DNA from 2 places in the Asaia sp. VD9 genome. Region 2 is predicted to be linked to the other one. Evidence: riboswitches for the same ligand, from Rfam matches in the RefSeq annotation. Region 2 holds a riboswitch; the other holds the start of a gene.
The links. A riboswitch is a leader RNA that binds a small molecule or an ion and turns the genes downstream of it on or off. The one in region 2 is predicted to bind S-adenosylmethionine.

Region 1 (15,109 bases), on a different contig from region 2:
CAAGATGGCTGCATGATCTGATCTTCCGTCAGCATCAGATCGGCGTCATGGGGCTGGCGCGGGGAACAGCAGCGTTCCTTAAGGCCCATTTGAACCCGACCCGGCCCCGTCTGGACAAATAACACCCGATCAACGGTAGTCTCGCGTCATGCCTCTTCAGCGATCACAATCTCTCCCCGCCCCCGAAGCAGAGCGCCTCGACGCGCTGGTAGGCGCCCTGCAGGCACAAGGCTATGCCTTCGAGCGTGGACCCGAAATGCGCTCGTTTCTCCAGGCCTTTGGCTTCGAGGACTGGGAGCGCTTCGCTGAAAGCTGGCACCGGCTCGGTCTTGATCGCTACATGGCCGACGGCGGTCGCTACCGTAAGCGGCGTTATGCGACCTACGCGCTTGCTGGTGGCCGCATCGATCGCAAGCGCCATCAGCCCCACTATCAGAGCCGTGATTACAACCTGCTCAATGGCGGGATAGAACGCTGGTTCGGACCGATCGAGGATGCCATCGCCAGCCATCCGGTGATGCTGTCCATTCTCAATGCCGCCCATTTACTGGCGTTGCGCATGACGCCCGCCTCAACCCAGCCCGATAGCTGGCACGCGGAGGTGCACCAGTTCCGTATCGAGGCGCAAGCCGGCAATCAGGGGCGCCCCACCCCTGAAGGGATGCATCGCGACGGTGTGGACTGGGTGTTCGTCCTCATGGTGAGCCGAGAGAATGTGGCGTCCGGTGTCACCACCATCCATGACGACCACAGGCGCGAGATAGGGTCCTTCACACTGGCTTCTCCACTCGATACAGCCCTCGTGGACGATCATCGTGTCTTTCACGGAGTGACGCCTGTTGAGCCTATCGACCCGGCACGTCCTGCGTATCGTGACGTACTGGTCGTAACGCTGCGTCACGCGTAAGAAGCAGGGCATCCACAAAGTCCGGCGAGTCGGCGCTGAACAAGAATGAAAGACAAGTCGATGCGTTTACCCCAGGCTCTGGTGCATGCTGCGCTTGTAAGCACGGTTTTCTGCAGCCTCATGGGCCCGTCCGCCTGGGCGGGAGCCCATCGCGCCACATCCCAGAACAGCGCTGGCCCGCACCCCGTGATTCTTTCGAGCCTGCCTGGAACAAACCTGGATCACGAAGCGCGCGAACTGAATGCTGCTGATCTCGCCGATGCTGCCAAACACGATGACCAGCCCGTGGTACTCGTCGCATCTGCCCCGCTCTCGACGGACAAATCCGATATGGCTCTGTTCGTGCAACTGCAATCCGCGCGGCTTTGCGGCTCCGCAGGATGCTCGACCTCGGTCTATCTGAGACACAAGGGTGGCTGGAAGCTGGTTCTCGATTCGGTTAGCGGTGCCATCTCGGTTCTCCCGAGCCGTCACAATGGGATGCACGACTTGCTGATCGACAAGAACGACCGCTGGACATGGAACGGCACGACTTATCAGGATGGGGCTCCTGCCCCCGCGCCACAGAAGGCGGCGCCCAAGAAGACTGACGACGCGCCGAAGAAAAAACTTCTGCGCGGCTGAAAAAGCCGATGCAATTTTTGAGGCTGGAGCGGGTGAAGGGAATCGAACCCTCGTATGCAGCTTGGGAAGCTGCCGTTCTACCATTGAACTACACCCGCACGGCGCCCCTTCTAGCGCAGCCGCGTACGCCTTGCAATGTCTCTCCCCCTGTTGACGAAGCATCATCGCTTTGCGCATAGTCGCAGCCGTCAAGCGCTCCGACGAGCGATTGACCCTCGCGATTTGAAAGGCCGGATTGCGGCGAGGCTAAACAACAGCGCTAAAGAGGCCCGGGATCCATCACATCCCAGGTTTTCCACGGCCAGAATCGCACCTTCATCTCCCGGTGCATTTTGGAGTGTCTTCCCCATGACAGACCACAGCTACGGCCCCTCGACCCGCCTGCTCCACCAGGATGTCAGCCGAACGGAACATGGTGAAACCAGCGAGTCCATCTTTCTTACTTCCGGCTTCGTCTATGAAAGCGCCGAACAGGCTGCTGCCACCTTCACCGGTGAAGTAACCCATTATCAATATTCGCGCTTCGGCAACCCGACCACCGACGCCTTGCAGGCGCGCCTCGCCCTGCTCGAAGGGGCAGAAGCCTGCATCGTCACTGCAAGCGGGATGGGTGCCGTTTCCTCTGCGCTGCTGTCACATCTGAAGCAGGGCGATCGCGTCGTTGCCTCGCGGGCGCTTTTCGGTTCCTGCTACTGGATCGTGACGACGCTCCTGCCGCGATATGGCATCGAAACCGTTCTGGTCGATGGGGATGACTGGGCAGGCTGGGAAGAGGCACTCGCCACTCCCGCCGGCGCGGTCCTGATCGAGAGCCCCTCGAACCCCATGTTGGACGTGCTCGATATCGAGCGCATCGCCACTCTGGCACACAAGGCCGGCGCGCTTTTGATGGTCGATAACGTCTTCGCATCCCCAGTGGGGCAGAAGCCGCTCGAACTCGGCGCAGACGTCGTGCTCTACTCCTGCACCAAGCATATTGACGGCCAGGGACGCGTGCTGGGCGGGGCGGTTCTCGGCCGCAAGCAGTGGATCGAAGAGGTACTCCAACCTTTCACGCGCAATACCGGCAATGCACTTTCCCCGTTCAATGCCTGGGTACTTCTCAAAGGGCTCGAGACCTTGCCGCTCCGCGTCAATGCCATGGCGTCCAATGCAAGCGCCGTCGCGCATTTCCTGGAAAATCAGCCGGGGATCAAGCGCGTGTCCTATCCAGGGCTCGCCTCGCACCCGCAGCGCTCACTTGTTGAAAAGCAGATGAGTAATGGGGGTTCCCTGGTGGCGTTCGAGGTCGAGGGCGGGAAAGAGGCGGCCTTCCGCTTCATGAATGCGTTCAGGCTCATCGCCATTTCGAACAATCTTGGCGATGCCCGCTCACTGGCGACCCATCCTGCAACGACCACCCATTCCAAGGTCGCCGCAGAGGAACGCGCGCGCCTCGGGATCACCGATGGCGCTATCCGCCTTTCGGTCGGGCTTGAAGATAGTGCAGATCTGATTGCTGATCTTAAACGAAGCCTTGCTGCGCTGAATGGCTGATTGCCTTTAGCGCGACCCTGAGCCTACAAGGCGGGCATGTCGTCCCAGAAACCCGCCCCACCCCGCCTTGTTGCTGACCCGGATGCAAGCTTCGCCGAGGCCATCGAAACCGCGCCGCGCTACGAGGCCACGACACGCGATATCACCGTTTCCGTGCGCAGCTTCTGGCTGGAGGACCAGTCCCAGCCAGAAGAACACAGCTATGCCTGGGCTTATCATGTCCGGATCGAGAATGGCGGAGACGAGACGGTCCAGCTCCTGAGCCGGTCGTGGGAAATCACGGATGGGCGCGGCAAGACGGATCATATCCATGGTGATGGCGTGGTCGGCGAGCAGCCCATTCTCGTTGCCAGCGAGATCTTCGAATACACCTCAGGGGCGGCACTTCCCACACCATGCGGCTTCATGCGCGGTGTTTACCACATGATCGTACCCGCGACATCGGAGCGCTTCGAGGTCGTCATTCCACCGTTCAGTCTGGATAGCCCTCATCGTCTAGGTCTCGTTCACTGACGACGATACGTCCGCGCCCTGCAATCTTGGCTTTGTAAAGGGCCTGATCCGCGCGCTCGAGTGCATCGGACCAAGCTTCCTCAGGGCTCATTCTGGCGATGCCAGCGCTGCACCCGACGCTCAAGGTGCCTATCTTGGTTTCGAATGGGACGTCACTCAGAGTGCCCAGCAATGTGGCGATACGCGCTCTGGCAGCCACGAAGTCTCCCTGTATGACAATCAGGAACTCCTCTCCGCCATAACGACCGATGATCTCCTCCTGATATTTCGCGCGCAGTAGGCGCGCCCCGATACCCGCGAGAATCTCGTCACCAATCACGTGACCGAAAGTGTCGTTGATCGATTTGAAATGATCAACGTCCAACAGTGCCAGGGTCGCAAAACGTGTGCTCGACCTGACATCGAGACGAGACAGTCGCTCCAGAAGACGCGACACGCTCGCCTCAGCCGTACGACGGTTCATGAGGCGCGTGAGGCCATCCTGACGCGCCTGCTGCTCGAGCGCATGCTGGGCCGCCCGCATCTCGATCGTACGTTCATTGACCAGAGCCTCAAGCCGATGCTGACGCTTGAGGAGATAACGAAAACGCAGATGGGTAAAAGCATAAGGCAGCGCTACCACACTCATGGTGTAGAGCATGATCAGCGGCCACGTGGTCCACCAGGGCCGCTGCATACGGATTTCGAGTGTAATCGGGGGGGAGATCAGATTGCGGTTATCGTTCAATGCCTGGACAACGAGGCGCGAATGTCCCGGAGGCACGAAGTTATAGCGAATCTCGCCCGTGGTGGTCGTGATCCAGTTCTGATCGACACCTTCCAGCCTGTAACGAAAATAGGTTGTATTCGCGAGGGCGGTATTGAGCGTACCCAGAGTGACCATGAGCGGATCGCGGCTAAACGGAACCGCCTTCTCTGGAAGAAGATGGTCGCCAAGCGCCACGCGTATGAAGACAGGATCGAGCGTCTGTCGCTCGAACAGGCGTTCAGGGTGCAATAGATGCGAAACGCCTCGGCTCGTTGCGACCCAGATTGAGCCGTCCTCATCCTCAGAGAGGCCCTGCTGATTGATATTGGAAGAAAGAAGCCCGTCATCACGGGTCATCCTGATCCATTCGAGCCCGTTATAAACCGCGAGCCCGTTTTCAGTCCCGACCCACAGGCGGTGCCGCTTATCCCAGAGCAGGCTGAAAATGAGCTCGGAACCCACGCGATCTGCGCCGATCTGCTCAATTCGGCTGATCCGGTTTCCGTCCAGTACCAGATGCATCAGCCCGTTCTTGGCCCGAATGCCGCCAATCCAGAGATCATCCCTGGAGCTGAAGGTCATGGCCATCGGAATGAAGTCTTTTGCATTCGGCCACTCGGTCAGCACCGACACCCACGCCCCGTCGGCGTCGCGCCGATAGAGAGAGGTACCGATCACGGCCCATGGCGTATCGTCAGCACGCAAGGCAAGCGTGCGCGCCATTTGCGAGACAGTCTTTCCGTCACGTCCATGAATGGGCTTTGGCTGGGCCTCCACTGCCTCTCCCAGCGAGTAGATCCCGGCATCGGATGCAATCCATAAGAGATGAGAGCGACGGGAGAGAGCCAACGCAACAACACGGTCCAGCGCGATCTGCCGATCGCAGTGTGAGGACGTCCGCTCCACCTCGCAATGCAGCAGGAGCTGATCATCGACAGGGGCCCAGAAGGAATGTCCTGAGTCTTTTAAGGCGAAATAGTAGTTACCGCCTCTCAGAGCACTTCCGATAACGTGCTTATCGACTGGATACATGCCCTGGCCGGAGAACAGCAATTGATATCCGCTGAACGGTAAGACCGACCAGACATAGCGTATGTGCTGAGGCTCAAGATTTTCTAGATCCCCCCAGCCGACAAGCTTGTCGAGTTCTACAAGATCCTGCGCGGTCCAAACCTGCCGGTTCCGGTCGATAAAGGCGAATAGGATATCCTGCTCTCGGCTCAAGTCGTGGTTGAGATAGCTCCAAAAAGCCCCATTGAACGAACGTAGACTGTCGCCGTCGAAAAAGATCTTTGTATCACCCCAGCCCTCTGCGAAGGTGGCACGGGCCCCACCCAGGGGAAACTCAATCGGCCAATTCAAAGGAGTCGCGCTGAACCGTCCGACATCATTAAGTGAAATGAGCGTCTTCCCATCAGTGAAGTACGGCACTTGATCGGATGGACCGGGGGACGGCTGAGGATGCTGCATTCCAAATGGTGCGCGAAAGATAATCCGACCCGAGAGATCCCTAAGACTCGCCTCGCCGTGCAAAGCGACATAGGTCCGGTAACCGTTTTGATAGACATTCTCTCTTCTGTGGGCGAAAAGCGGCGTGGGATTACAGCCGAGATTGTATCGCGGATTCAAAACACATGAATGTAACCCCGAACTATCCAGAACAAATATATCCTCATTATCGACAAATATATTCCTGATCTGTTGCAGCCCCTTTACGAACAAATGCTGAAATACCAACACATTGGGCGAGATACGGGCGCTTGTGGCAGAGATCGAAAGGTAGATATTCTGCCCCTGTATCACCAGCACTCGCCCGTCCGGCATAGGCCGCACGATCGCGACTAAACTCGCGGCACCGGCAAAATTGAGTGCTCTTATTGGATAAAATCGTTTGCCAGAATAAAAATACGTTGATCTACGAGTTGATACGTAAAGATACCCGAGCCGATCCTGAGACATGCGGAATATGTAGGAGCTATCGATCCCATCTTCCTGCGAAAATCGCCGCATTTGTAAAGACAGATCGTCTGCGTGCCCAATCCCTGAGGTCGTTATAACCCCCAGAATTACGACGATAAGACGCCCAATCGTGAGCGGGAGTGCCAACACGGCGCCATACAGGCGTCTTAGATCGAAAAAGGTGGCCACTACCCTCTCCGCGGTGGCACCTTTTTTTTCAACTTTTGTTAACACCAATATAATTGCACGATCCCCGAGCCAAAGACGCTAACCGCCTTTGCACATCCTAGGATGATTTCCCCGTTTGGTCGTTAAAAACACGCAAGTTCAGCCAAAGTGGGCAACGCAATTGCCATAAGTGCCACAGGGGTCAACGGTCTGCCCCTTGTCGGGGCGGGGGCCGGTGAGCGAGATCGTTGGCTGAGCGGCGCGAACCTGATGCGCGGGGCCAGCTGAGGCCTGTGTGATCGTGCCAGCGGCATTCACCGCGCCGATGAGAACAAAAGCGGAAAGAGCGCGAGCGGCAAAAGCGGAAATGGTCATTGGGGTGTTCCATTCAATATTGCGAGCGTGAGTGCTTGCCTAATGAATGAAACAATCAAACGACGCTGTCTTGCGCCGTTATCGAATGTTATTGTGGTAGAGTCATAATCTATACAAATGTTCTATAGTACATAAATAAATATTCTATTCTCTGTTATCGTAAAATTAACATTTAACTTAGAATCATACAGCCACGACCGTATCGGTTCTCCCATCATCTGATCAATATTGATTCAAAAGGTTGTTTTTTTATGATAAATTAACTGTTTACTGAGGCAAATCGATCCCGGTTTCGACAGCCTCCCTGGGCGAATCAGACCGATCTAACAGAAAGACGGACGCAGCATGACCCACATAATGAGCTAACGCGAATTTGGTTTGAAATAACGTGATAGATGCGCGAAGATAACACGCGTTCTGGGATTTCTTGTGTGACGCAGACGGTTCTTCACAAGCAACCTCGCCCAGACATTCTCGACTAGGGTCTTCTCATTATGAGTAACGTTTCCACTTCCGCGCCAGCGCAGACAAAGCTTCCGCTGGTAGGAAAAATGATGTTGGCAGCCATCCTCGCTGCCGTTGCCGGCCTGATGTTCGGCCTTGATATCGGCGTGATTTCTGGTGCGCTCGGGTTCATTGCCAAGGAATTCCAGGCGAGCGATACGGCCCAGGAATGGATCGTCTCCTCCATGATGTTCGGAGCCGCTCTCGGCGCGCTCGTTGCTGGCCGTCTTTCCTACGGACTCGGCCGCAAGAAAGCCCTGGTGCTCAGCGCCGCCCTGTTCATGCTCGGCGCCATTTGCTGCGTTCTCGCCCATTCGGTCAGCCTTCTGATCGTGGCGCGCGCCATCCTCGGCCTCGCCATCGGCATCGCGAGCTTTGTTGCACCGCTCTATATTTCGGAAGTCGCTGACGAACAGCATCGTGGCAGCCTCATCTCAGTGTATCAGTTGATGATCACGATCGGGATCTTGCTGGCCTTCATTTCCGATGCCCTGTTTGCTTATGCAGGGGCCTGGCGCTGGATGCTCGGGATCGTCGCTGTTCCAGGCGCAATCTTCCTTGTCGGTTCGCTCTTCCTTCCTGACAGCCCGCGCTGGCTCATGCTGCGCGGACGTCATGATGACGCCCTTGAAACCCTGTCGACACTGCGCGCCACGCGCGAGGAAGCAGAGAGCGAGATTCGTGACATTCAGGCGAGCTTGAAAGAGAAGCAGCGCGGCTTTTCGCTATTCCTCGAGAATCCGAATTTCCGCCGCTCGGTGATGCTGGGTATCGGCCTGCAGATCGTTCAGCAGCTCACCGGCATCAATATCGTGATGTATTACGCGCCGCGTATTTTCGAAGTCGCCGGGTTTGGCCAGGACGGTCAGATGTGGGGCACCGCAATCGTGGGTCTCGTCAACATGCTGGCCACATTCATCGCCATTGGTTTTGTCGATCGCTGGGGCCGTCGCCCAATGCTTGTCGCGGGCTTTGCCATTATGGCGGTTGGCATGGGCGCTTTGGCGGTTCTTCTGTCCTTCGGGCAGGATTCCAGCACCATGATGCATTACCTTGCCGTGGCGGTGCTACTGCTCTTCATAACCGGCTTCGCCTTCTCGGCAGGTCCGCTCATCTGGGTCCTGTGCGCCGAAGTTCAGCCGCTCCAGGGACGTGATTTCGGCATTGCCTGCTCAACCTTCACCAACTGGATTGCCAATATGGCGGTGGGCGCGACCTTCCTGACGCTTCTTGGCACCCTCGGTGCGTCACACACCTTCTGGCTCTACGCTGCGCTGAATGCGGTCTTCATCCTGGTGACCCTGGCTTTCGTACCCGAGACGCGCGGGGTCACGCTCGAATCCCTCGAGCGCAAGCTCAATCTCGGAACGCGACTTCGCGATATCGGTCGCTGAGGCGCCCCTTCCCTGACGGGAAACGGAGACAAGGCCCTGCGGGAAACTGCAGGGCCTTTTTTCTTGTCTTGACGTTCATCCGACAAATCCGCATTCCCTGAGCATCATGCGTATTGCTGCCATCCTCCTCGCCGCCGGTTCCGGTCGCCGCTTCGCTGATGCCAGCGCTGCGCCCGCCTCTGGTCTCGCTGCCCTGCCGAAGCAGTACATGCTTCTCGGTGGCAAAACCGTCATTCGTCATGCGGCCGAAGCCCTGCGTGACCATGTCACCCTCATTCAACCTGTCGGCGACGACCCTATGCTGTTGCAGGCGCTGGACGGCATAGAGACACTTCCTCCCGTAGCGGGCGGCCGTGAGCGTCAGGACAGCGTGCGTGCCGGGCTCGAAGCTCTGGCTGCTCTGCCCGAGCCGCCTGATCTCGTGCTGGTCCATGATGGTGCACGCCCCTACGTGCCTGCTGACGTCATACGCAATGTACTCGAGGCTCTTGATACCACGCCAGGCGCCATCCCGGCTGTGGCGGTAGCGGACACACTCAAGCGTGGACGCGACGGTCTGGTCGATACCACAGTCTGTCGGGACTCCCTGTGGCGCGCACAAACGCCGCAAGGGTTCCATTTCCCGCTCCTTCTCGATCTGCATCGCACCCATAAGGGCCCGGTTACGGACGATGCGGCGCTGCTGGAAGCCGCTGGCCACCCCGTGGCACTCGTCCAAGGCGCAGAAGACAACATCAAACTCACCCTACCGGAGGATCTCGTGCGCCTGGAACGTCTGCTCGGCTCGACCCCACTCCCGCGCACCGGCCTGGGCTATGATGTGCATGCTTTCGAAGCCGGACGTCCGCTAATCCTGTGCGGCATCACCATTCCCCATGACCGTGGCCTCGCAGGTCACTCCGATGCGGATGTAGGCATTCACACGCTTTGCGATGCGATCTATGGCGCTTTGGCCGAGGGGGATATCGGTCGCCACTTCCCCCCGACAGACAATGAGTGGAAGGACATGGATTCGGCGCGCTTCCTCATCCATGCGGGTGAGCGCATCCGTCAGCGCGGAGGCATGCTGATCAACGCCGACGTGACCCTCATCTGTGAGCGCCCCAAGATCGGACCACACGCGCAGGCCATGCGTGAACGCCTTGCCTCGCTGCTCCAGGTCGACGTGGACCGTATTTCGGTCAAGGCAACCACCTCTGAGCGCCTTGGCTTTACGGGGCGCGAGGAAGGCATCGCGGCAACAGCCGTGGCAACCGTTCTGGTGCCCTGAGCCCGGCTCACGACCCACTAAAAAAAGCCCGGCCAAAAGCCGGGTTTTTTATTGGGCAACGCGATTTATAGCGCGTGTTTCCAGAAAAGTAGTTTGCCCCCCCTCGCACTTGGAGCGATACGCTCACATGTTCGGAGGCAATGACTGGCTTGTTCAGCCTTTAATCGCGCAGATCACGACAATCACCGGCGTGGCTGCGAGGACCAGCCAGACATTCTGTACACATTTCGCAACGAAATGCGCAGAACGGACCTTGAAGGGAGTGCGACGAGTGAGAATTTCAGCAACGATATTCTCATCCAGAACGTTCTGAATACGAGAGGACATGCCTGATCCTTACGCCAGTTGATCTGATTACCGACTCAGTACTAGATCGAATTCGATCCATTTTCCAGTAACCAATGGTCACCGAATGTGATGACCTTGCCAGACTGGATCTAGGCGGCAATCATGGCGAAATCATGCCCCATTTGGCGCCTTTTCTTGCGATAGCGCAAGAAAATGTAAGGCATGGTCGATGTCGATACCCGTACGCTCGATCTCCTGCAAAAGCGCATCATCCTCACCCCATTGAGCCATCTGGTGGCGCTCTTCCACGCTCGCCATATCGTTGGCCTCCTTGGCTTGCATCCATCCTTCTGCCAAGCCAATCGCCAAAATCAGGCTCCCGGTGGCGGGCGCCCCTATGGCCGCGCAGGTAAGGGCTGAGTCGTCAAAACGCTCCAGAGCCCTGCGGCAGACTTCCTGCAATTCCGGCGCCACTGTGAGCGGTAGCAGACTACGGGTGACCTCCGGCATGATCCCGTGACGTGCGGCGAAACGCTGCAGCACCGGATCAAACAGCGCATCCTGCTCGCGTCCCAGACTGCCGGTAGCTCTGTAACAAAGCAGATCGCTCTCTCCATACGCCATGAGCTGTCCGATGATCTGCGCGCGGTCAGGTGCTACGCGCTCGATCTGGGTGCCCGCCATCTGCGTCAATGGCAAGGAGGTTGTCTGGAAGGCCGATCCGGGGGGGATGCTGCGCCACTCCTCGGCAACAGCCTCGGCGAGCGCCAGCGTCCCGAGTATCAACCTGTTCCCGCCTGGAAGGCGAAAACTGCGCCCATCGAGGCAGACCTCATACCCCTGAGGAACATCGACGGGCACGACGCTGACCTCTTTCCAAAAACGTCTGATGGACTGGCTCAATGGAGGATCCCCAATCCATGCAGCAATTCGGAAGCCTGGGAGTGCTTCTTGGGCTCGGCTGCGGGTTCTCCTGCGACATTCTCACGCGCCTTGGTGAGCAGATCCGGGCAGTGATCAGGCTGGCTGCCCCCTATGGTGATCTCAAAACGCCCACCGGCATTGGCCTCCTGATGGGCCTTGGGGGAATCGAGCGTGCCCGTCACGACCACAGGCGTCGAGGCTCCGGTGCCACCGAACCCGATGCGTGGCAGGAGATGAAGATCGAGCGTGCCGTCAGCGAGGCCATAGCTCCCCTGACCAGAGAGGCTCAACGCGCCTGCCTCCATCCCGATCGTGTCGAGCTGCGCCCGACCAGAGGCAAAAGCGGCGTGAAGACCGAGGCAGCGCACACCAAGATCTCCATGCGTCATGAGGGAGCGCGCCGCATCGCCGAGATATGGCCCGAGATGACTGGCCGCAATGGAACCTCCGACCATGGAGAGCCCGAGATGCCCGTCCAGGCTGGTCATGAGTGCCGCCTTTGTTTCCCCCTCGGCCTGCAACTGACCGACGAGCATCAGCGGTCCGCGAAACAGATCGGGCAGGCCGAGCAGGTTCTGCGCCAGCGTTGCCGGGAAAAGCAGCGGAGAGAGTGTCAAGCTGAGCCGCGCGGGCGTAACAGCCATATCATAGCGCGCCTCACCGGAGAGGGTCATGCCATTCCCGCTCCCGTGGATTGACTGAATCGTAAGATGCCCCTCCCCGAGCAGGAGGGTTGCAGAAATCCCGGTATAATCGGCCTGATTGAAACGCAGTGTCTCCGCGCTGATCGCCAGATTGCCGCTGCCGCCGTGAAGGAGAGCGCGCCAATCGAGTCCAGACAGTCCTGGAAGCTTGCCACTCTCTGAAGGCCCCGAGACCTGTGCCGCAGCACCAGAGGTCCCCTGCCCCGCGCCCAGTATCGGCAGGGGCAGGACCGTCGATTGTGCAGGTGCGGCAGTAGAGGATTGTGTAGCCGAGGGTCGGCCGGGGGATGCACTGTCGGTTCCAGCACCGGTCGCGGTCTTGTTCGACGTGACTTCTGCTGGCTTCCAGAGTGCGCCCAGCGAGTCGAGATCCAGATGCGCAAAATGCAGCGATCCCTGAAGGGCCGTCAACAGCGGTGCGGAAGCGGCCAGGGTGAGCTCACCAGTCATCTCATGGCTCTGGAAAGCGAGAGCGTCGATTTTGAGCGTTCCCTCCCGGTCGCGGGTCAGCCCACCCTTTAGGGACAGGTCGTGTAGCGTGGCCTGATGAATCGTCAGACTGCGTGCCTCTCCCTGAAGTGCAAGCTGGGTCTCTGGCGCGCCAACTTGCCCAGTCACATGGGCCTTCAAACCGCTCGAAGCGGCGAGCGCCGTCGAGTCTCGCAGATCTGCAGAGACCGTGAGCGGGGTCTGTAGTCCCGTCTGCCACGCAGTACCTGCCTGGGCCAGCGTTCCGAAACTTCCTTGAAGGGCCAGCCCCGAGGCTGCGCCCTGCAAGGTCGCGCTGACAGTCAGAGCCGAAGACAAGGTATCGGCGTCAGCGTGGAGTGCGGACACTGAAACACCCTGCCATGGGGGCGCAGCGCCGAGATGGATATGAAGATGGTTGACCCCCAGACGGGACAGGGAAAATGCGGGTCCGGAATCCGCTTTCCCGGCGTCCGGCTTTTGCGGATCAGCGTCATAGAGGCCGATCTCGCCGCCTATTCCCTGCAAATCGGGCAGATTCGCGTTCGGAAACAGGGATTCAGCATCCTTGAGAGACGCCATCTCGCCGCGCAAAATACCGGAAAAACCCCGCAAATGGCGCGTATCAGTGATCTGTCCGTCGAAATTGAGCCAATCCTGCTGCTTGCCATCCTTGCCCAGCGTCGCCCCCAGGCTCAGCGCCCAAGGCGGGTTGGCACCCTGAAGAAGGGTAAGCGGCCCGACATGGCCATTGATCCGGAAAGGCGTATCACCACGACGCCCATGGAGATCGAGATACGGCGCTGATGACGCCAGACCATCGAACTCGGCATGATCGACCAGAATCGCCCCTCCATGATGGGCATATCGGTCATCCAGCGAAAACGCCATCTGATCGAGGCGCGCCGAACCAAGCTTTACCCCCCAATGGGCGGACGGATGAGACGTCCCGGCGGAACCGGCAGAGGCGGGAGCAGGCTCAGGCTCGAAATCCCAATTGGCCAGCCCGGCCTCGTTCCGATGAAGCCTGACCGCACCACGGAGCATAGTAAGGTTTTCGAGACGGATCTCCCGCCACAGAAGCGGCATGAGCGCGACAGAAGCCCGAATATCGCGGGCCTCGATCATAGGCTGCGACGCGCCTCCACCCTGTGCCGTGGGCAGATCGGAAAGTGTGACCTGATGCGCGCTGATGCTCGGCCAGGGAAGAATCCCGACCGAAAAGCGCGCCATCGTCAGATCACGGCCAGTCTGACGTTTGACCGCGGTGATAACGTCCTGCTTCAGGTTGGAGCGGTCGACTAGGATATGGGCCGAAACAGCCAGACCTGTCGCCAGCACCAGAATGACGATCAGCGCCGCAGTCAGTCGCTTCATTTCCTGCCTCCCTTGCCCCCGATACGCTCAGGTTTGGGCGTATCACCCGCCGTGAAACCGAGATCCTTGAACGTGTCGCGCATATGAGGCGGCAGTGGCGCCGCCACGCGCAGCCGGCCACCCGCCGGATGAGGGAAGTCGAGCGCACGCGCGTGAAGATGCAGACGATCGATGAACCCCTCCATATGCGCGGCCTTGCCGCCATATTTAGGGTCGCCCAGAATTGGTGTGCCAAGCGTCTCGCAATGAACGCGCAGCTGATGCGTGCGCCCGGTCAGCGGCTTCAGCGCCAGCCAGGACAGGCGCTTGCCCGCAGCATCAACCACTTCATAATCGGTCTTTGCCACCACGGCGTCTTCATCGTCACGTGTGGCGGCGATCATGAGCGCGCCATTACCGGCACCGAGTTTGGCCAGAGGCTGATCGATGACGCCGGTTCCCGGCATGGGACGCCCGACAACAATGGCCCAATAGGTCTTTTCGACATCGCGCCCGCGGAACGCGGCCGCCAGCTTGGCCGCAACGCCGGGGGTACGCGCCAGAAGCAGAAGCCCGGACGTATCGCGGTCGATACGGTGCACGAGGCGCGGCCGGTCGGATAAATCGCCACGCAAACCGTCCAGCATCATGTCGATATGCTTGGTAATGCCCGGGCCACCCTGCGTGGGCAGGCCCGAGGGCTTGTCGAGTACGATCACATGATCGTCGCGATAGACCACCATACGCTCGATCTCGCGGGCCAGCTGCGGGTCCAGCGGCGCAGGGCGATCGGGTTGGGCGGTCATGGGCGCGGGCAGAGGCGGAATACGCAGGCTCTGCCCGGGAGCCAGACGGCTCGCCCCGGTCACGCGCTTGCCATCGAGGCGCACCTGCCCCGTACGGCACAGCTTTTGCAGCGCCCCTTGGGTGAGGTCGGGATAATGGCGGCGAAACCAGCGGTCGAGGCGCATATCGGCCTCATCTTCACTGACAATACGGGTCGTTACACTCATGGGCGACGGCTTGCCCGTATTGCGGCCTGCCTGTCCAGATTTTTTCTGATCTCGCTTTCCCTGCCCCGGTCTGTGGGCTGATAAAGGGCGACGCGGTCCATTTCATCCGGGAAGTAATTCTGACCCGAGAACCCGTCTGCCGTGTCGTGGTCATATTCGTAGCCCTTGCCGTAGCCGATATCCTTCATGAGGCGGGTGGGCGCATTGCGTATGTGATGGGGCGGTCCGAGGCTACCTGTTTCCCGAGCAAGTTTACGCGCCTGGTTATAAGCCCGATAAACAGCGTTCGATTTCGGCGCCGTCGCCAGATGAACGACAAGCTGCGCCAAAGCCAGTTCACCCTCGGGGCTCCCAAGTC
Region 2 (15,109 bases):
CCCCTGCGCTGTCATCAGCCACAATGCCGAAACGCAGCAATTCGGTCGCGACACGTCTGGCCAGAGCGCGGTCTGGCGTGACCAGTGACGCCGTGCGTCCCGGGCTGTCGACCGCTTCGCGCAGGATCATGGCCAGGGCGGCGGCCTCCTGCTGCTGGTCATCCGCCTCGACGCGCGTGATTCCGGCAAGCGGGAGACCCTCCCGGCTCTCCCCCCAGGCGGAGAGTCCCTCCATGGGGCGCATGAACAGGCTGGTAAGGCCGATACGCGCACTCAGGACCTGACGGGCGGGATCATCCTGAGGATCAACGCCGTCTGACCAGACAGCCATAGTTTCACGGGAAACATCCAAGTCATTGAGAAGTCGTCGAAATCCGGATTGAGGGTGGCTTTCGGGCAAATGGGCCCAAAGTGAGTCCGGCAAATCGAGATCGACACCAGGCAGGATCACGCAGCCCTGAGGCGCGTCCAGCACCGCCCGCAGAATGGCGCAGACGGCAAACATGCCATCGGTGAAGCCGACAGCCCAGAGCGGTCCCTGAGGCGGGGCATCACGCCAGCGTGCCGCCTGCGCCTGCAAGACGGCCACCTGCCGGGCCACCGGGTTCATCAGCCCCGTCTCGCGCAGCCATTCAGGCCAGGCCTCTGTGACGATATGGAGGAATTGCAGCGTCTTGTGCCAGTGATCCGCAAAGCGCGGCTCAGCTGCATCGGGCAGGCGCTCGCGCAGATCGACCGCGACACGCTCGGCGTCATCCATCAGCTCTGCCAGCGCCGAGGCAAGCGGCCAGGCCTGCTCAAGCGTCAGATCCGCGCTGAACACCCCCCTTGCCTGCAGGACCAGAGCCGCCAGAACCGACAGGCGGCGCAAGGGATCAACAGCAGGCGGAAAGGAGAGTGCATCGGCACCGGCCAGAGCGAGGTCGTCCTCATTCACGTCGCTGACAGGCACGATACGGGGCAAAAGCGCGGCTCGCCCATCGAGACAGCGCAGAAACGCCTCGGTCAGATTGCGCGCGGCCCGTCGGCTGGGGACCAGAATAAGCGCGTTCTCCGCTCCATGCTGCGCAGGCCCTGCGAGCCAGCGACGCGCCACATCATCGAGAAAGGAGCGATCAGCCGGAATGGTCACGAGGGTCACAGGCGGTCACTCCACCCCTTAATCTGCGCCGTACGACAGGCTTCCTCCGCCCCTTGGGTGAGCGTGAGGTGGAGCGCGTGAGCCGGGAGTTCATCCCCCGCCCGCTCTGGCCACTCCACGAGCATGATGCCCTCCTGCACCTCATCCCAGCCCAGCTCGAAAAGGCCGTCCGGCCCATCCAGACGCCAGAGATCGAAATGCGCAACCGCTCCCTTTGATGTGTCATAGAGCTGAACGAGAGAGAACGTCGGACTGGGTACCTCCAGCGTCGGATCGTTAGCCAAGGCCCGCAGAAAGGCCCGAGCAAACACGCTCTTGCCCATGCCCATTTCACCATGCAGCGCGATCACGTCTCCTGGCTTCGACAACTCTGCGACACGGATGGCAAGAGTTTCGGTGGCAGACTGGTCGGGAAGATCGAGTTCGCTCATGGGCGTAGTCTAGAACTGCGCCGAGGGGATGGGTAGGGGCTGCGAGAGGTCGAGACACACCCAACCCGCGTCGCTCTGTATCACAACAATCTCTCAATTTTAGGCTTTGCTGACTCTTGGGGCCAAACTCAGCCTCATCAATATAATCGGCCCACAAATAATAAATACGATCATAGAAATAAAAAATGGATCGTTCGATAAAATTAGCATGTTACACACCGTTGATTGGTGGTTGCTCGTTTAGGCTCAGGACTCATAGCCAGAACATGACGGTAGCAGCGAGGCAGATGGCGGAGAAAAAGACGATCGGGCATCTGTCGTAGCGCGTCGCGACCCGCCTCCAGTCCTTCAGGCGGCCGAACATCGTCTCGATGCGATTGCGCCGTCGGTATTTGCGCCTGTCGTAACTGACCAGCGTCGTGCGGAATTTCCGGCCGGGAATGCAGGGTTTGATTCCTTTTTCTTCCAGTCCGCCCCTGCACCAGTCGACGTCATATCCACGATCGGCAAGGAGCCATTTCGCCGCAGGAAGACTCTCCAGCAGAGCCGCGGCGCCGGTGTAATCACTGAACGGACCTGCCGTCATGAAGAAGCTGAGCTTTCGGCCGCTCCCATCGGTCACCGCGTGTAGCTCCGTGTTCATGCCGCCTTTGGTGCGCCCGATCAGGCGGCCCGCATCCCCTTTTTTGCCCGCAGGCTGGAAGCCGTACGGTGCGCCTTAAGGTGGGTCGCATCAATCATGATCGTCTGATGGTCCGCCCTGCCAGCCGCCAGGCCGTCCCTCAGACGGACAAAAATCCCCTCAGCGCTCCATCGCTTCCAACAATTGCAGAGCGTCTTTTGCGGCCCATATTCCTGCGGTGCATACTGCCAGCGCAGTCCATTGCGGTTCACCAAGATGATCCTACTCAGCACGCACCGATCATCGACACGTGGTCTGCCATGGCTCTTGGGAAAGAACGGCCGCAGACGCACCATCTGTTCTTCCGTCAGCCAATACAGGTCGCTCATCCTCAGTCTCCACGCAGAGGCTGAATCAGACTCTTCCATCCAGATCCATGGGTCCCGAGCCTCGCCGACACCTTGGACAAGCACGCCTACCCCTGCCCAAAGGCCTGAACTATATCCCCCGCCAAATTATCGATTTATTTTGGATACAATGCTGCGATTTCAGCCGATCGACAAGTTTCTTCAAGCCCGGAGGTCCAAAGTCCCCCCCCCCAATCGTGTAGGGTGGTTACAAAAAGGCCACCGCCGATTGATAGAGAGGTCAGCCGCTGCTCATGAGGAGAAAGCCCGCTGATTTTCAACCGCGCGACCCTCGATGGGTCTGACAAAGCCCCAATTATGGCGTCCTCAACCCTTTCGGAGCAAATGGTAAGCTGTGCCCCAGCCCCGAAGATAATGAGTCTCCATGCAGGGCCAATCTAAGCGCCCATCAAGATACATAAGGTCAGCTAGCGTTGATCGTAGTCGGTTGGATATTTTGAGCATCGCCAAAAGCCCAGGTGTGGGATGCAGGATAGGTGGGCGTAACATCGACCATCAAGACTAAAACAAGGGTACACCTCAGAAGAATATTTAGCACCCTCGGGTCAATCCTACGAACTCACACCACTCTGTAAGCCGCCAAGTCACAAATGCGGTCACACCGGAACTTGCTATCTATCGCCTCGCGATTCGGGGCGCGGCCTTATCCAACAACATCACCACATCAGACCGGTGTACTGAAGGACGGCATATGGATTAACCATACAGCCTCTGTTAAATTTCGTATTGATCTAGGCTTGTCGCGATCAGTTCCGCCTACCAGATTGACGCGGGCAAACCGTCCCGGCAAATCACTCTATCCGTTTAGTCGCCTGTCATTCCGCTCCGGAGGAGGCTGCTAGAAAACTGCGTTTCCATGGAAGACTTAAAATGAACAGACTGGAAAAATTAGTAATATCACTGAATTATTTTTGTATATTCTTAATTTTTCTAGTCATATTTTTTCTGTCATACGGCATTGTCGTTACATCTGATTATGCTTTTTCAGATGACTATGCCCTCTTGTTTGACGCTTCAGTCCGCAATCTTACCGCTGCGAGCACTATGTTAGCGCAGGGTGGCAGACCATTGTATGCGATATTCAATTACATCTTTTTGCTGACACCCAATCTGACAGACTTGGGTTGGATCAGGTTAGGCTCGATATTGGGCATAGCAAGCTTTTCCACGCTTCTGTATCGGCAGATCAGAACACACATAGATATCCCGGCGGATATGGCAGCGATAGCCGCTATTTTATGCGGCCTGGCTCCAGCATTTCAAGTATATTCAGCGTGGACCATTGATGCCCCATTCCCATGGGCGGCATGCCTCTCCGGCATCAGCCTGATGATATTGGCACGAACCGATAGGAAGCCTCTTCGTCGGCTAATTTCTTCCTATCTAGTCTTGACCACCTCCATGATGATCTACCAACCTGCAGCAATGGTATATTGGGTATTCGCTGCCGTAGTATTTTGGGATCAGCGAGACCGAAGCGCGGTAATTACACTCTATGCACAATCCTTAATTGTTATGTTTTCTGCATTGGCAACAGACTTTCTTGCAAGCAGAATAATTCCCATCATACTTTTCAATAATCCACCCCCACTTGAAAGGGCAGGTGTCACACATGATGTGTTTGGGAAGTTATACTGGTTTCTTCATGAGGTATTGCCAAACGCACTCCGCCTCCCTTCGATCGGGGACAGCTACATTGTTTCTTTTTCATGTTTCGCACTGATAACAGCAGGGCTCATATTCAAATTTCATAAAAACCCATCAAAGATTTGCCTATATGCAACCTTAATCCCCCTGTCATATGCTCCCAATTTGATCGCAAAGGAGAACTGGGGAAGTTACCGCTCGCAGGCCGCCCTTGGCGCACTCTTAACCCTTCTTTTTTTCTTGACAGGTTATTATCTGGCAAGCCTAACCAAAGCAAGGCTCCTGATACGGAATGCCGCCATTCTTGCGTTGGTCTATTTCTCGTTCCTCGCGCACAGAAATATCGACCGCCTATTTGTCAAGCCTCAGGTCAAGGAGTTGGCCCTCGTCGAGAAATATCTATCTGATGAACCTCACCTCCTCGAGAATATTCAAACAGCACAGTCTGTCTACTTCATTCCATCCCATTGGGAAAATGCCCTCGTCACTCCCATCCGGTACGACGAATTTGGCCTCCCCTCGTCAGCGCAGCCATGGGCTCCGGTCGGGATGGTGTGGTCAATCCTGCATTCGAGTGGATATCCGACGCCGCCCGGCTTACTCAACTTCACCGTGGGACCCAAAACACGGGCTCCCCTGTCCAAAGATATCGCAGTAGTCGATCTAGATATGGCCATTCAAACCAAATTCAGATGAATCAAAAAGTGTGCGATAAAGCGGCAATCGAGATGGCGCAAATAGGCGAACACCAGAAAGCAAAAAGATGAATCTCTCTCTCTTCTCCATAGCTATCTTAAGCGTGACACTGAATGCTGTGGCACAGATTGCACTAAGAAAAACGATGTTGACGTTAGGCGCGTTACCGGCGTCACTGTTTACTCTATTCTCCTTCCTGAGTAATCTCGCCGGAAATATTTGGTTCTTGGGCGGGATGCTTTGCTACGCGGTGAGTATCGGAGCGTGGATGGTTGTTCTAAGTAAAGCGGAAGTAAGCGCCGCATATCCCTTGCTGTCTATTGGCTACCTTATCACAGCTGTTATTGGTTATTTTTTCCTGGGGGAGCATGTGAACACGACCCGCGTTATCGGCATCGGCATTATCTGTGTCGGTATCGTCGTAATTTCGAGGAGCGCATAACCATGAGACATATCATCACCGGTGGATCCGGTTTTACCGGCAAGGTTTTGACACGGTTGCTTCTTGAAACCGGGAGTACCGTCGTTCACTTCGACCAAAATCCAATAGAGGATGGTATCGCAAAGGGAGATTTCCAAACGGTCAAAGGAGATATCCGGCGCCCGGACGACGTAGAGCGCCTCAATCTCACCGCAGGGGATGTCGTCTATCACCTCGCAGCGCGGCAATTCGCGAACGACGTCCCTAAACATAATCGAGATGAGTGGTTCTCAGACGTTAACGTCAATGGTACCCAAAACATCGTTGATGCCATGCAAAAGGCTGGCTCGAAGAACCTCATCTTTTTCTCGACTGACATGACCTATGGCAAGCCAGGGATTTGCCCCATCCCCCCAGATAGTGAGCAAAAACCCCTCGGTCCCTACGGTAAAAGCAAGCTTTTGGCGGAAAAAATCTTGATGGATGCCGAGGGAATCAACGCGACAATCTTTCGACCAAGGCTCATAACAGGCTATGGACGCCTTGGAATCCTTGGAAAGCTCTTCAGTCTGATCTACAGAGGTCTCCCGGTACCTATGATTGGAGATGGATCCAATCGGTATCAAATGGTTGGTGTGGATGACTGCGCGCGAGCTGCGATACTCGCTGTAGAAAAGGGATGTCCACCTGGCCCATTCAATCTGGGCTCAAAGTCTCCTCCGACGACTTATGACCTTCTATCAGGTATCATAGCTCACGCTAAATCGCGTTCCAAACTTCTGCCTATACCTGCAACCGCAATAAAGACCGTTCTATCTGCGATGGACCGTATTGGTGCCACGCTCTTGTATCCGGAGCAGTTCATGATCGCTGATGCGGACATCATGCTTGAGACTTCCAGTACAGTTGAACAACTCGGCTGGTCCCCTTCCCTCGACGACGTAAGCATGATGAATGCTGCGTACGACGCGTTCATCGCCACTAGACGCTGATTGTCGAAATCGACGAGCTTTACGAGGGTATAGAGTTGCGCCTCAAAGATATAATATACGAATGCAGGCCTCATCAGTATCTCAAGAATTCCTTCGTCCTCATAGGGCCGATGTTTTATGCCAAATGGGATTTTAGAATACTATGTCAGACTTTACTTGTATTTGTCGCATTTAGCGCAATGGCAAGCGCTGTTTATTGGATAAACGATATATTTGACGTCGATCTAGACCGACTCCATCCGACGAAACGCCAGAGACCGATTGCCGCGAAACGCATCTCAATTACCTTCGCGTATAGATTTGTCTTTATCCTGTTTTTGATAAGTACACTTATCTCCTATACGGTCAGCTATTGGGCGTTATCGTTTATTATTGGGTATGCTGCGATCAATATTTTATATTCCTTGAAGTGGAAACACGTCCCAGTCATCGACGTATTCATCATTTCTTTTGGATTTATGTTGCGCATACTGGCGGGCACCATGGGCTTAGGGATTACCACGTCATCCTGGCTGGTCTTGTGCGGCCTTATGCTAACTTTATTCTTGGGCTTCTCTAAGAGACAGGCCGAGCTCATGAGTATAAACGATCATCCAGATCGAAACAAACTCCTGTCACGCAAAGTACTAGACGACTACTCACCCGCCATGATTGAGCAATTTATGGCGATAAGTGCAGCATGTACGATAATTTCCTATAGTCTCTACACGGTATCCCAAGAAACTATAACGAAACACCACACTAGCGATCTATTCTATACTGTACCTTTTGTTATCTATGGTATTTTTAGATATATATACCTGCTGCACAAAAAAAATGGTGGACAGGATACAGCCAGAGACCTTTTGTTCGACCGGCATATGTTGATAACAGGTATCTCATGGATAATTTTAACTACCATCATCTTAACAACAGCGAGATGAACATGGCGGTTATCAATGAACGCGCGCACAAAAGCCTGGCTTTATTTGATTTCGACGGAACGCTTACCCGAGGAGACAGTCTTTGGCGTTGGCTCTTCTTTGCTTTAAAACCAATAAGACTTATCAAGTCTGCCATACTAACTCTTCCGTGGCTTGTAGGGTATCGGCTAGGTTATATTTCTAATAACGAGGCAAAGGGGCGCCTTCTGAGCGCTGCTTTCGGAGGAATGTACGCGGAGAACCTGCGCAATGTTGGTCGCCTCTTCGCTGAGGAAGTCATCCCGCAAATCCTCAGAGAGGATATGATGGCTCGCGTGACGAGCTACCAGAGCCGAGGTTATGAATGCGTTCTGGTCAGCGCCTCCCTAGACTACTATCTCGAGCCTTGGGCAAGGTGTGCGGGTTTTGTGCAAGTCCTCTGCTCGTCGTTGAAGACGGACGAATTGGGAAAAGTAGGCAGCGGTTTCGCTGGCCTCAACTGTCACGGCGCGGAAAAAGTCGCTCGTATCCAACGCTATATTGATTCCCGGTCGGATTGTAAGCCTGTCGTCATAGTCGCTTATGGCGACAGTCGAGGAGATATCCCCATGATGGAGCTTGCGAGAGAGGCATGGTGGGTAACTCGTAGCGGAATTGAGCCATTTACTCGCTCTGCTGACAAAAACACCCACGAGCCCTGACTACTCAGCATCGTCCCTGATACGCGTACACCCGTTCCGTTATCCTAGGGTTCTTCCATCTGCCCCTTGAAATGGAGCTTAAGCCAAGCTTCGCAGTGCCCATGGCGTCCCGCATTTTCAGGTAGATTTGCTACCTTGCCCATAGCCTCGATAGGCGGGAAGATCGACCTTGTGCAGAATTGCATAGCCCCGAAGCCCGAACCCCATCACAACGGACGCGGTTCCGGCCAGAATGGGAGGCATATCCAGTTCGTGCAGCCCGACATAAAGCCCCGAGGCGAGAGCGGCAGCCGTGACGTAGAGTTCGGGGCGGATCACGATGGAGGGCAGTTCGGCCAGCACGTCGCGAATGATGCCGCCCATGCACGCCGTGACAACCCCCATGATGGCTGCAGGCAGCCAAGGGATACCATAAGCCAACGCCTTCGCGGCGCCGTACACCGCGTAGGAGGCCAGGCCGAGGCCATCGAACCAGTCGATGGCGCGCTCGGGCCACAGGCGATGCGGCGTGCACCACACCAGAAAAGCGATACCCAAACAAACGGCCAATGGCGCCGTTGCGTGCATCCAGAAGACCGGTGCGCCGATCAGCAGGTCACGCAGCGTACCGCCGCCCACCCCTGTCATGGCTGCGAAAAAGGCGAAGGTCACGATGTTCTGCCGCGCCCTGGCTGCCACCAATGCACCCGATATGGCAAAGACGGCCGTACCCGCCATATCGAGGTCCGACAGGGTCGAGGCCGAAAGCGCATGGACGGAGGCGAGTGTGGCAGGGCTCACGCAGCGAGCGCCTCGATATCGGCGGCAAGCTGCGCCACGCGTGCGGGATCGGCGTCCCAGGCGAACATGAAGCGCGCGCCCCCGCCGATGAAGGTGTAGAAGCGCCAGCCCTTTTCGCGCAGCCCCTCGAGCACGCGTTCCGGCGCCTTGAGAAATACGGCATTAGCCTGCACCGGGAACATGAGGGACAGCCCAGGGAGCGCCCCGACGCGCGCGGCCAAAGCGCGGGCGCAGTCATTGCCATGGGCACCATTGCGCAGCCAGGCACCGCTTTCAAGGAGTCCGATCCAGGGAGCCGAGATGAAACGCATCTTTGAGGCGAGCTGCCCTGCCTGCTTGCAGCGATAATCGAAACCCTCCGCGAGGGCGGAGTCGAAAAACAGGATCGCCTCCCCCACGCCCATGCCGTTCTTGGTGCCTCCAAAACACAGCACATCAACACCCGCTTTCCATGTCATTTCCGCCGGGGTGCAGCCCAGCGTGGCGCAGGCATTGGCGAAACGCGCGCCATCCATATGCAGGCGCAGCCCATGTTCCCGGCATGTCTGCGCAAGGGCGCGTATCTCGTCCAGGGAATAGACCTCGCCCGTTTCCGTGGGCTGGGTGATCGTCACCACCTTGGGCTTGGGGTAGTGGATATCGCTTCGACAGGTCGCCAGCGCCTTGATATCGTCGGGAAAGAGCTTGGCGTGGTCTGTACGCGCCACCAGGAGCTTGGACCCGTTGGAGAAAAACTCGGGTGCGCCGCATTCATCGGTTTCGACATGGGCGAAGGACGAGCAGATCACGCTATTATAGGACTGACATAGCGCAGCCAAAGCCAGAGAATTGGCCGCAGTGCCGTTGAAGGCGAAAAATACCTCGCAATGCGTCTCGAACAGCGTGCGAAAGCTGTCTGCGGCGCGGCTGGTCCATTCATCCTCGCCATAGGCGGGCACCGATCCCGTATTGGCCTGACGCATGATGTCCCACACCTCGGGACAGATACCGGCATAATTGTCACTGGCGAATTGCTGGGCCACGGGCGCAGGGTCCTTGATCGCTACCGGGATCGGAACGGGCTTCAGACAAGGGAGGGTGTGGCATGTCCCGAGATTGCCGGAGCGGCCACATCTCTCCGGGTGAGCGGAGATACCACCTTGCCCGGGAGCAGGTTGGCGCCGGAGAAACGATACCGGCTCTTGATGCTGGCGCCTTTGGTATCAAAGCCTGACAGGCCGCGCAATGCGCTTGTGTCCATCGGCTCTGGCGCAAGGGGGTGCATCGCTTGACGGAATGTGGTTTCTATCGCCCTCATTGCTAAGCACGACTGAACAGAAACGGATGACAGCTGACATGGGCCAGACCCCTCTCGACATCGATGTGGCCATTATCGGTGCAGGGCCGACCGCGCTTTTTGCCGCGTTCGAGTGCAGCATGCTCAAGCTTTCCTGTGTGCTGATCGACGCTTTGACCGAGATCGGAGGTCAATGTGCGGCGCTCTATCCCGAAAAGCCAATCTACGACATTCCCGCCCATCCCTCCATCGAGGGTGGCGCGCTGATTGCCGCACTCGATGCCCAGATCGCGCCGTTCGATGTGCCGCGTCTTCTGGGCCAGCGTGTCGAGAAACTTGAAGGAAATCGTGGCGCTTTCACCCTCTCCACCGATAAAGATAATGTGGTGACAGCGCGCGCTGTGATCATCGCGGCTGGTGCAGGGGCATTTGGACCGAATCGCCCCCCGCTCGACGGGCTGGACGCTTATGAAACCAGCGGCGCCGTGCAGTATTACGTTCGCAAGCGCGCCGATTTTACAGGCAAGCGTATCGTGGTAGCGGGCGGCGGCGATTCCGCACTCGACTGGGCGCTCTCCCTGTCCGACATTGCGGAGAAGATCTATCTGCTGCACCGGCGCGATCGCTTCCGTGGCGCGCCGGAGACCCTCGCCCAGATCGAGGCACGTGTAGCCGATGGCCGCATCGAGAAGGTCGTGCCCTACCAGCTTCACGCGCTCCAGGGCGAAAACGGCGCGCTTGCAGCAGTGGACGTGATCGACCTCGAGGGTCAGGTACGCCGTATCGAGGCCGATACGCTCCTCCCCTTCTACGGGCTCTCCACCGATCTGGGGCCGATAGCGACCTGGAACATCGATACGATACGCAGCACCATTCCCGTTACCCCTTCGAGCATGGAAACCAGCCTGCCCGGCGTTTTCGCCATTGGGGACGTGGCCACCTATCCCGGCAAGCTCAAACTGATCCTGCAGGGTTTCAGCGAAGGCGCGATGGCCGCCCATGCCATTCACCCGATCGTGAATCCCGATCAGGCGCTTCATTTTGAATACTCCACCAGCAAGGGCGTACCCTCGGGCTCTTGAGCCGGAATGGGGTGTCAGTTTAGTATGATCTCGAAATGATCGGAAGATTTGAGACCCTGATGACAAGCCTGCCAGATACGGCGGAATACGAGGCCAGACAGCGCGCAGGCGGGTGGCTACGCATCGACCTCGACGCGCTGAAGCATAATTATTCCCTGCTGAAATCACTCGCAGGGCCGAATGTCACTGTGGGAGCGGCCGTCAAGGCTGATGCCTATGGACTCGGGGTCGAACGGGTAGCCCCCGCCCTGTACCGTGCCGGATGCCGGCGGTTTTTCGTCGCGACGGTCGAGGAGGGGCTGCGCCTGCGCCCTCTTCTGCCTCAGGATGCCGCCCTGTGCGTTCTCAATGGGCCGACACCGGGCAGTGAGGCGCTGATCAGAGCGCAGAATCTGACGCCGGTGCTCAACAGCCTCGATCAGTTGCGGCGCTGGGCGGCGCTCTGCCTGGCTGAACCCGGACCCACCTCTTGCCTCGTGCAGCTCGATAGCGGCATGTCGCGCTTCGGACTTTCCGAAGCCGATATCGATGTCGCCGTGGCTGACAACCTTCTGGCCGGTCTCGATGTCAGCCATGTCATGAGTCATCTGGCCTGCGCTGACGATGCATCCTCACCGCGCAATGAAGGCCAGCGCCTGCGCTTTGAGGCGCTGCGACGCAAGCTTCCATCTTCCCTTCCCGCCAGCCTTGCTGCGTCGAGCGGCATCTTCCTTGGCGAGGCCTATCATTTCGATCTGGTACGCCCAGGCTATGCGCTTTATGGCGGCAACCCAACCCCCGACCGCCCCAACCCGATGCGTGCTGTCGTGACGCTTCTTGCCGGTATGGTGCAGGATCGCTGGATCCCGCCCGGTGTGGCGGTGGGCTATAGCGCGCGCTTCGTGGCCGAAGCGCCCACGCGCATCGCAACCCTTTCCGTTGGCTATGCTGACGGGTTCCACAGGCGCGCTGGCGGTCTTGCCAGTGCCGTCCTGCCCGACAGTCCCGATATCGCGCTTCCTGTCGTAGGGCGGATCTCGATGGACTGCATGGCGCTGGATCTGACCGCGCTGGGAGACAGACCCCTGCCCCCCGGCACCGGTTTCGAGCTGATCGGCCCCCATCGTCCGCTGGACGATCTGGCCGCGGCACTGGATACGATCGGTTATGAGCTGCTGACCGGACTCGGCACGCGCTTCCATCGTGAATATATCGAGAGTTCCTCATGAAGATCATCGTCATGGGCGCCGGTGTGATCGGCGTCACCACAGCCTGGTATCTTGCCGAGCAGGGCCATGAGGTCGAGGTCATCGACCGCCAGCCCGGTGTCGGGCTCGAAACCTCCTTCGCCAATGCCGGTCAGGTTTCACCGGGCTATTCCACACCCTGGGCCATGCCGGGACTTCCTCTCAAGGCGGCGCGCTGGATGTTCGAGAAGCACGCACCGCTGGTGGTGCGGGCTGCCGCCGTGAACACGCCCATGCTGCGCTTCATGATGCAGCTTCTGAGCAACTGCACGCATCATGCCTATGATATCAACAAAAGCCGCATGCTGCGCATTGCGGAATACAGCCGCGATTGCCAGGCAGAACTGCGCCGCAGCACGGGCATCACCTATGATGACGGGCAGAAGGGCCTGATCCAGCTTTTCCGCACGGACAAGCAGGTGGAGCACGCCCATGAGGATATGCGCCTGCTTTCCGAGAGCGGCGTGGCCCATGAACTGCTCGGCACCGAAGAGGTACTGAAATACGAACCGGGTCTCACCGGGGCGCGCCAGATTCTCAAGGGCGGTCTCCGCCTGCCGGGCGATGAATCGGGCGATGCCTATCTCTTCACGCAGCGCCTCGCCGCCATGGCGGCGGAGAAGGGCGTGAGCTTCCGCTTCCGCACCGAGATCGAGGCGATCGAAGCCGCAAGCGACGCCATTTACGGCATTCGCACCAGTGCCGGTCGCCTGACCGCCGATGCCTATGTGCTGGCTCTGGGCAGCTACTCGCCCCGTCTGCTCAAGCCGATCGAACTCGATCTGCCGGTCTATCCGGTCAAGGGCTACTCGCTCACCGCGCCGATCACCGATGAGAGCCGCGTCCCGACCTCCACGGTCAATGACGAGACCTACAAGGTGGCCATGACACGCCTTGGTGATCGCATCCGCATTGGCGGTACGGCAGAACTGACCGGCTGGCGCCTGAAGCTGAGCCAGGACCGTCGCGAGACGCTCGAACTCTCCTTCAACGACATGTTCGGTGGTGCCGATCTGAGCCGCGCCCGCTACTGGACCGGGCTGCGCCCCTGCACGCCGGATGGCACACCCGTCATCGGCCCGTCGGGACGTTACAGTAATCTGTGGCTGAACACGGGCCATGGCACACTGGGCTGGACCATGGCCTGCGGCTCGGGTCGTATCCTCGCCGACCGCATCAGCGGCAAGCGCACCGACATTCCCTCACTGGATCTGTCACTGGACCGCTACACGTCCTGATGAGTTAAGGGGCTCCACCCCATGACGGCGCAGAGCGAAGCATCTGCGCCGTCATGCCAAACCCGGAAAGCAGCTTGTGGGAGTCTGTCAAGAATACGGACTCGAGCGCATCGCAGGCTTCTGACGTCACCGTCACGCAGATTGTGTCGCGCCCCTCTCCCCGATTCTAGAAACGCCCCCTGGCTAGGCCTCAATACGCCATTGGTGTGCCTGAGCCGCGACGCTCATTTTAAGCGAGATCATTGCACAAGACGCAGTAAGCCGATAACTCTAAGCGTTCCCGAAATGATCTAGTTCCCGAGAGACGATGCCGCACCTTTCCTCGCCCAGGATAAATGCGGTCAATGACCCTATGTCAGATATCCGCTCTGTCAAAACCTATCAGTCGCCCCATCACGCCACGAGCATCTTCCAGGCCGTGACCACCATCGGTGGCCTGCTTGCCTGCTATGCAGCTCTTTTCATGGGCATCTCTCACCATATCTACACCGTGTTGCTGCTGCTTCCCATAGCGAGCGGCCTCGCGATTCGCGACCTTCACGCTCCAGCATGATTGCGGGCATGGCTCACTCTTCCGTTCGGCCGTGGTCAACCACCACGTCGGGCGTCTCTGTTCGCTTTTCACATTGACACCCTACGACCACTGGCGTCGACACCATGCGATACACCATGGGGATTGGAATAATATCGATAGCCGAGGAAGACTATCGGATATATATTCTGACTGTACTACAGTATGTGAATATTATAAAATGTCACCTGTCGAACGCATAGTATAAAGAATATTCAAAAATCCGATCATCTACATTTTTATTATGCCTCCCATTATATTTTTCATAGTCTAGCGTATTCCCTTCGATGCGCCTCGCAGCTGGCGCGCCGAACGCTGGGGCGTTCACGTCACAAATCTCTGTCCGCTGCTTCTCTATGGCGGTCTTGCCTACCATTTTGGCGTGGCGACAACCGCGCTGCTCGCATTCGGTGTCGTCTATCCGGCTGCGGTCATCGGCGTTGCCCTCTTTCTGGTGCAACACAAATTTGAGGGGGTGCACTGAGAGCGTTCCGAGAATTGGAATGCGTTCGAGGCGGCTCTCACCGGATGTTCGTTTCTGCGCCTGCCTGCCTGGCTGAACTGGTTTTCAGGCAGCATCGGGTTGCATCACATTCATCATGCTGCCCCAGGCATTCCGAACTATCGACTAGCGGCCTGCCATGATGCGCACCGCATTTTCAGTGACGTCAAAATCATCGGATTGCGCGAAGCAGCGCGTGAACTGTTCCGCCACACACTATGGGACGACTCGAAAGGCGAGATGGTGCCCTTCGCGACGGTCAATCGCGCACGACCACGCAAAACGGTCATTGTCCCCACTCTGACCTGAGTTCAACAGACAGGTCGTCCGGCGCGACCATGGCCTCGCAAACGAGGCTTTTTCTCCCCCTGGCTGGTCGGCACTTGGCGAAACCCTATGGAACGCACCGCGTCGATCAGCGCTATCGCCCTGCAAGGGGCGGGGGATCATCTG

Region 1: linked by a shared signal. The riboswitch ahead of metZ (O-succinylhomoserine sulfhydrylase) and the one ahead of WFJ47_RS05365 (low specificity L-threonine aldolase) in region 2 are both predicted to bind S-adenosylmethionine.

What each region holds. Positions count from the first base shown of each region.
Region 1 covers NZ_JBBCQM010000001.1:372,674-387,782, forward strand. Annotated here, with positions in the region: gene WFJ47_RS01680 (NAD(P)/FAD-dependent oxidoreductase) at 1-122, shown strand, start outside; gene WFJ47_RS01685 (2OG-Fe dioxygenase family protein) at 149-907, shown strand; gene WFJ47_RS01690 (hypothetical protein) at 968-1,531, shown strand; tRNA gene WFJ47_RS01695 (tRNA-Gly) at 1,556-1,629, opposite strand; SAM riboswitch at 1,736-1,815, shown strand; gene metZ (O-succinylhomoserine sulfhydrylase) at 1,880-3,067, shown strand; gene apaG (Co2+/Mg2+ efflux protein ApaG) at 3,104-3,580, shown strand; gene WFJ47_RS01710 (diguanylate cyclase) at 3,540-5,552, opposite strand; gene WFJ47_RS01715 (hypothetical protein) at 6,615-6,830, opposite strand; gene WFJ47_RS01720 (sugar porter family MFS transporter) at 7,325-8,728, shown strand; gene WFJ47_RS01725 (bifunctional 2-C-methyl-D-erythritol 4-phosphate cytidylyltransferase/2-C-methyl-D-erythritol 2,4-cyclodiphosphate synthase) at 8,835-9,998, shown strand; gene WFJ47_RS01730 (hypothetical protein) at 10,152-10,325, opposite strand; gene WFJ47_RS01735 (ATP12 family chaperone protein) at 10,458-11,189, opposite strand; gene WFJ47_RS01740 (AsmA family protein) at 11,186-13,759, opposite strand; gene WFJ47_RS01745 (RluA family pseudouridine synthase) at 13,756-14,751, opposite strand; gene WFJ47_RS01750 (replication-associated recombination protein A) at 14,748-15,109, opposite strand, start outside.
Region 2 covers NZ_JBBCQM010000003.1:153,557-168,665, reverse strand. Annotated here, with positions in the region: gene addB (double-strand break repair protein AddB) at 1-1,141, opposite strand, end outside; gene tsaE (tRNA (adenosine(37)-N6)-threonylcarbamoyltransferase complex ATPase subunit type 1 TsaE) at 1,138-1,572, opposite strand; one part of gene WFJ47_RS05395 (IS5 family transposase) at 1,826-2,250, opposite strand; one part of gene WFJ47_RS05395 (IS5 family transposase) at 2,250-2,583, opposite strand; gene WFJ47_RS05390 (hypothetical protein) at 3,493-4,965, shown strand; gene WFJ47_RS05385 (SMR family transporter) at 5,033-5,407, shown strand; gene WFJ47_RS05380 (NAD(P)-dependent oxidoreductase) at 5,410-6,378, shown strand; gene WFJ47_RS16545 (decaprenyl-phosphate phosphoribosyltransferase) at 6,414-7,301, shown strand; gene WFJ47_RS05375 (HAD family hydrolase) at 7,259-7,981, shown strand; gene WFJ47_RS05370 (trimeric intracellular cation channel family protein) at 8,099-8,761, opposite strand; gene WFJ47_RS05365 (low specificity L-threonine aldolase) at 8,758-9,783, opposite strand; SAM-I-IV-variant riboswitch at 9,843-9,954, opposite strand; gene WFJ47_RS05360 (NAD(P)/FAD-dependent oxidoreductase) at 10,097-11,119, shown strand; gene alr (alanine racemase) at 11,155-12,327, shown strand; gene WFJ47_RS05350 (D-amino acid dehydrogenase) at 12,324-13,583, shown strand; gene WFJ47_RS05345 (hypothetical protein) at 13,936-14,136, shown strand; gene WFJ47_RS16540 (hypothetical protein) at 14,168-14,362, shown strand; gene WFJ47_RS16535 (fatty acid desaturase) at 14,693-14,965, shown strand.